2 regions of the Thermoanaerobacter sp. CM-CNRG TB177 genome follow, and region 1 is predicted to be linked to the other one. Evidence: riboswitches for the same ligand, from Rfam matches in the RefSeq annotation. Region 1 holds a riboswitch; the other holds the start of a gene.
The links. A riboswitch is a leader RNA that binds a small molecule or an ion and turns the genes downstream of it on or off. The one in region 1 is predicted to bind cyclic di-AMP.
Positions count from the first base shown of each region.

Region 2: another riboswitch for cyclic di-AMP. It lies ahead of I4N53_RS07365 (C40 family peptidase); the one in region 1 lies ahead of I4N53_RS11740 (NAD/NADP-dependent octopine/nopaline dehydrogenase family protein).

Region 1 is NZ_JAFCAC010000103.1:27,184-30,565, reverse strand. Features, by position in the region: gene I4N53_RS11745 (cobalamin-dependent protein) at 1-743, opposite strand, end outside; gene I4N53_RS11740 (NAD/NADP-dependent octopine/nopaline dehydrogenase family protein) at 740-1,840, opposite strand; cyclic di-AMP (ydaO/yuaA leader) riboswitch at 1,942-2,073, opposite strand; gene I4N53_RS11735 (transcriptional regulator) at 2,137-2,787, opposite strand; gene rsfS (ribosome silencing factor) at 2,922-3,275, opposite strand; gene I4N53_RS11725 (LCP family protein) at 3,292-3,382, opposite strand, start outside.
Region 2 is NZ_JAFCAC010000063.1:6,747-10,128, forward strand. Features, by position in the region: gene typA (translational GTPase TypA) at 1-238, opposite strand, end outside; gene I4N53_RS07365 (C40 family peptidase) at 356-1,276, opposite strand; cyclic di-AMP (ydaO/yuaA leader) riboswitch at 1,282-1,414, opposite strand; tRNA gene I4N53_RS07370 (tRNA-Leu) at 1,573-1,657, opposite strand; gene I4N53_RS07375 (peptide ABC transporter substrate-binding protein) at 1,731-3,314, opposite strand; gene I4N53_RS07380 (nicotinate phosphoribosyltransferase) at 3,334-3,382, opposite strand, start outside.

The DNA of each region.
Region 1 (3,382 bases):
AAAAGCATTTCCGCCATCTTAAATACGTCATTTGTACCACTGTAGCATCTTAAAAGTGGGAAATTACCCCTTCTTGAAGCTTCATATATCCTTATCAAGTCTTCTTCCTTTCTTATAGGAACGCCGCCTGCTCCATCTAAAGATTTATCATATTTCTTATCAAAGAAATGCTCTTGAGCATTTTGGTCTGGCGCGAGAGAAATTACATCTAAAATTTCTGCCTCTGCTATCTTCTTAACACCTTCTATAGTATCTTCTAATGAAGGAAGTCCAAAGTGGTGTCTTATGATAGGATAAGGGAATTTATCTTCTATTCTTCCTATTAGTGTATCAGCAAAAACTCGTCGTCTATAATTTGTGCTTCCTCCTCTTAAAAAATTAATTGTAGCTTCATCACCATTTTTACCATCAAAAACTGCTACAAATATTCCTGACCTTCTTGCCACGTCTGCAGTAGGCTCTGTACCGCCAAACACCCACCTAATATGTTGCAAATTATTTACTTCTATTTCCTTTTTTAGTTCTTCTAAAAGTTTTTCAAGAGCAGAAGGAGTCAATCTATAGCTTACTCCTACAATTGACGGCTTATGTTTTTTAACGGCTTCTATCAATTTCTTTATAGGAACAGCAGGACCCAAAAATATAGTTTCATAACCTTGCTGTTCTGCAAATTTTAAAAAGTTATATACACCGGCCACATGGACACAATTACCTATCGCTGCCGCTACAATTAACCTTTTCACGCTATAGTTACCTCCTTTCTTTTTCCTTCCACCAACTCTATAATTTCCTCTACTGTTTTCCCTTGGATCCCTAGTTTCTCAGCCGTCCTTCCAATATTCCAATAATCTTTTCCGTGCATAACCGAAGCAAGATGTATAACAGCATCAATAGTGGGAGTCTTAATGCCTATTTCTTTTCCTATAGAAGACATAGGCACCAAGCTCATAGGAACATCTTCAAATATATAACGACAATCTAATGTTTGAGGAGCTAATAAGCCAACATAAGCTTTTGTATTTTGAATTGCCTCATATAGATTTTCTCCTTCTGCATTATAACTTTCTTTTAGCCATCTTTTAGCTGAAATAGTATTTACACCTAGAGCTTTTGCCACCATCATTCTTTCGTTGTCTATTTTTTCCAATATTTTTGCAACAGAAGGAGAAATACCCTCCCGATAAAATTCAAAATTCCCTTTTGTAGTTTCTATTCTTGCTGCATTAAGTAAAGTTGGTGCAGGGTGAAAAACAGCTCCAAAATTGTTAAGGCTTGTTTCCAAAACATTTTGCGCTGGAATAAATTGAGGAAAGGCGGTATTAAGCGCTTCCACTACCATTTCTGTTTTATCGTTAGGTATCGCAGCAACAGCCACAACTTCCTTTACCATAAATATTTTGGATTTTCCCATGGAAGACCTGCATGCATATATTAAAGTATCCGTTTCTGCAATAATTACATCCAAATCTTCTCGTCTTCTTATAATATTATAAAATTCCAAAGCACCACCAGTTCTTCCTGGGGTTAATACAACTATTTGACCATCCTTAAGATATGGCAACATCTCTTCAGCAATTTTATAATGGGCAGAAGCAGGAACTGCCACTAAAATTATATCAACATCTTTAATAGCTTTCTCTATGTCATCAGTTATCACACTTAATTTGCCAAAGCCTTTTACTTCTCCTTCTAATTCAATACCACCTTTTTCTATAATAGGAAGTAATTTTTGATAGGTTCTATTGTACAAATTAACTTTATGACCCTTTAAAGCGAGATGCCCCGCTATCGCTTGACCCCCATTCCCAGCTCCAACTACTGCAAAAGAGAGTTGCTTCATTTTAGTTACCCCCTTTTAAAGAAATGAAAAAGCTATAGAGGAAAATCTATAGCTTCAGCCTTGGGTGTCTGAAAAGACATAAAAAGACACCACTGCTATCATCCTCCTCTTTCAACGCTTACGAGGTTAGCTGACGGGTTCGGGTCGAAAGATAACCCTACCATCTTATCAAAAGATGGATTCACCCCCAAAGTGGTTCCCCCGCTTCTTTACGAATTCAGCGTTTAGCATTTTATTTAATTTTCAAATTTATTTTTATTATATCATAAAGCAAAAAACTTGTAAAGGAAAACATGTTAATATTTACTAAAATCTCCTCCTACTCTTATTTCGTCTAAATAATTGTATATGGTATATCTGGATACACAAAGTATCTTAGCAACGTAATCAACAGCACCTCTTATCAAAAAAGTCCCTTTTTCATCTAACATTTTGACCACTTGTACCTTCTCTTCTTTTGTCATGAAATTTACAGGTTTTCCGTAGTTTTCCAATGTGGTGTTTACTATACTTTCAAGTACATCACTAACACTTCCTGCATAAGCCTCCCGAGCTTCTTCATTGGTATCCGCTACATCGCAAAACTCTGATAAAGTATTTTTTACCATTACAAATTCCGAAATATCGATGTTGATTGTAAGACACCCCACAGGTTTACCATTTTCATCTTTTATAAAAAGAGCAGACGACTTCAAAATCTTACCATCTTTACCTTTACTCTTATAGTTTATTAAATTTTCAACATTTTCAGATTTCAATATTTTCGCAATGTTCTCAGGCAAAGGGTTCCCTACATCTCTTCCTGTGACATGTCCGTTTACAATTGCAATAATTGGATTTTGAGGTGAAGAAAAGTCATACAGTGCCACTTCACAATTTTTTCCAAATGTATGTGCTTTTCCTTCTATCATAGGGATTATGCTCTTCAAGATAGGATGAGTCTTCATTTGCTCTAAATCCCCCTAATCATACCATATTAAATATATGCAATTAGGTAATGAAAAATTACTGACTAGGCTCAAATTTATTTTTAAAAAGACGGAATGCTGATAAAAAATTTATTAACGTTATTATACATACCTCAAACAAGGTTGTCAAGCACTATTTCCTTTGCATCCGCCCATAATCTCTCTAAATCATAAAATTCCCTTTCTATTTGCTGGAATATGTGAACTATCACATCACCATAATCCATTAAAACCCATTTCCCCCAATTGTAACCTTCGATATGATCCACCAGAATGCCTTCTTCCATGAGTTTCTTTTCAATTTCCTCTGTCAACGCTTTAACATGAGTGTCTGAATTGCCAGTAGCAATAATAAAATAATCTGCGACAACTGTTAAATCACCTATATATAAAATTTTTATATCAGAAGCTTTATTATCTTCTAAAACTTTATAAATTTTAAATACTTTATCTTTTACGTCTATCACTAAATCACCCTCCACCTTATATATTTTTCCCCAAAATTATAGTTATATCAACATTACTGCCTCCATTCGTATCTTCCACTACAATAGCATTTTTTAAAATTTTCTTC
Region 2 (3,382 bases), on a different contig from region 1:
CTGGGGTATCCACTATATTTATTTTCACATCTTTATATCTAACAGCAGTATTTTTGGCAAGAATTGTTATGCCTCTTTCTCTTTCTAAATCGTTAAAATCCAAAATCCTTTCCTCAACTTTTTCATTTGCCCTAAAAATACCGCTTTGTTTAAGCATAGCATCAACCAAAGTAGTTTTTCCATGATCAACATGAGCAATAATGGCTATATTTCTTACATCTTCTCTTACATATTTCATAAGGTATCTCCTTCCATAAAATAGGCTGTATCGCATGTACAGTATTATATAATATATTAAAGGATAAAAATAGTCAATATAAAAAAGAGCACTCTCTAGAGCACTCTTTTATCATCGTCATTTTATAATTCTTCTTGCTGTAACATAATGTTCTTTATAATAACCTTCATTTAAAGAACTTATTATGACCTTTCCTCTACCTGAAGAGCTTTGTATAAACTCCCCATTGCCAATATATATTCCTGAATGGTTTATCACACTACTCCCCAATGTTTTAAAAAATACCAAATCGCCTGGTTGAAGGTCACCGTAACTCACATATTCTCCTACAGTAGATTGGTCCTTCGCCGTTCGTGGCAAATCAAAACCAAAATTTTTAAATACGTAATAAACAAAACCGGAACAATCAAATCCTTTTGGAGTTGAGCCACCATAGACATATGGAGTCCCCACAAAAGACTTAGCATAATCTATTAATCTATCCACTAAACTCCTATCCACTTCACCTCTTGAGATATTTGAAGTGCTCCTTACCGCTAAGTACTGTCCGTAAATCCATCCTTCTCTTCCGTCAGAAAGCTTTATCTTGTACCACCCATTTTGCTTATCTAATACAGTCACTGTAGTGTTCTTGTTAAGCTGGGTTATGATACTCCCTGATAAGCTTCCTTTACTTCGCACATTTACATAATTACCTGTCACTATACCAACACTTAAATTTTCGGTATCTCCTCTTGAAACATTTGAAAAACTTCTTACAGATAAATATTTACCAAAAACCCATCCTTCTCTTCCATTTGAAAGCTTTATTTTATACCAGCCGTTTTGCTTATCTAATACAGTCACTGTGTCATTCCAATTTAGCTGGGTAATAACACTTCCTGCTAAACTTCCTTGGGTCCGCACATTTACATAATTACCTGTAATTTTTCCAATTCCCAATCCTTCCGCAAACACTGGGCTCAAAAAAGAACTGCCAATCAGCGTTGCACCAAACACAGAAATTACAAAAATCATTTTTCCCAGTCGCCTATCCACCGCAAATCTCCTTCCTTTATTGCCTCCGGAGTTAGCTGTCGGGTGCGGGACAGAAGGCATCCCTACTGTAGCTTAAAACTACAGATTAACCCCCAAAAGCGGTTCCTCCGTACCTTTCGGATTCGGCAAGATTGCATACTTTGTCCTTTTGTTTTATCATATCATATACTACAGTCAAAGTCAATGTTTACATTAAATCTTTCTTAAACTTTTTAATCTTTTTTTAATATATTTTATAAAAAATTAATAATTTGTGTGACAAAAAAATAAAAGGCTCAACGCCTCTTTCTCTTTTATGGTGCGGAGGGTGGGACTTGAACCCACACGGGAAACCCCATACGCCCCTCAAACGTACGCGTCTGCCAGTTCCGCCACCACCGCACGCTTTTTTAATTTCGTCACACTATGAATTATATAATCTTTTTAGGTCAGTGTCAATACCTATTTTTTAATACTACTTTTTTATATACCATTTTTCTATATTGTCGAAAACATTAAATCCAGTAGGGTCCACACCTTTTACATTGTCATATGCCATAACTGCTCTTTCAATATAGAAAAGGCCAATTATGGGTTGTTCCTCTAAAAAAACTTGTTCCAAAGCTTGATAATCTGTTTTTAAAGAATTCTCTTCTGAATCATAAAAAATTCTACTATATATTTCATCAACTTTAGAATTACTATAACCTATAAAGTTGTCTTTACCTTTTGTTATAAACATTTCAGACATATCTTGATTATAACTTAAATTCCACTCCATTAGTACTAAATCAAAATTACCCGAATACACAGTACTTAGTAAATTATCCCAATCTTTCGGTACAATATTTATTTCAATTCCTACATCTTTTAAATTATTCTTTATAATTTGAGCAACCTTAATTAAATAAGGATTATTTGCATTTACTATCAAATCAAATTTGAGCTGATAAGTTCCATTACTCCTTATTCCCTTAACTAAATTCCAACCACTTTCCTCCAATATTTTATTTGCTTCTTTTATATCATAATTATGAGATACTATTTTATTGCTATAAAGCCATGAATCAGGACGGACTGGAATACATGTTTTTAGGCCATGGCCAAAATATACATCTCTTAAAATTTTGTCAGTATCTATTCCATAACACATAGCTTTTCTAACATTTGAATCTTTTAAAGCTGGATTTCGATAGTTAGGTGCTATAAGTACATAATCTTGAATAACATATTTATAAATATTTACATTTGAAATTTCTTTGTATTTATCCCAGTCTATGTCACTTAAAAAAGTAAAATCCGCCTCCTTGCTTTGAAAAGATGTTATCATCGCATTTTCATTAGGTACAATTTTAAAAACTATACTATCTATATAAGGTTTGTCGTCTCTATAATAAGGATTTCTTTCAAAAATAACTTCTCTGCCAACTCTGTAAGAAGATATTTTATATGGTCCTGTACCGATAGGTACAATGTCTTTATTTAAAATATCTTTTTCATCTTTGAATTGATGTTCGGCTAAAATAGGAAAAGTAAATAAAGCTATTGGATTTGCAACAGGTTTATTTAAAACAACTTCAAATTCGTAATCACCATTTGTTTTATAAGAGGAGAGATAGTTAATGAGAATATCCCTATAAGGACTTTTCACTTCCTTATTTTTAAAAGAATCAAAAGTAAATTTTACATCATGAGCCGTAAAATTTACTCCATCCTGCCATTTAACATTCTTTTTTAAATAAAATTTTATATTAAGTCCATTTATTTGCCACTCTTCTACTAATTGAGGAATAGGTTTTAAAGTTTTATCTATAGTAACTAATCCTTCCAATGACAAATTTAACATTTGCCTTACTCGTTCATCGCTGTTTAAAAAAGGATTTAACGTCTCAAAAGAAGTAATATTTACTCTTAAAGTGCCACCCTCTACTGGCTTTTCTTCTTCAATATTAGTTTTATCTTCAGAGGCTTGCGGCAAATTTACTATATTTTGTGAAAATGTTTTGCATCCCGTAAAAATAAACAGCAAAATGAAAGATAATATAATAAATTTTCTCATTAACTATCATCTCCGAAAACTATTTTATCTTTTTCAACTTTTTATTTTCTATAATACCTGGAATTCTT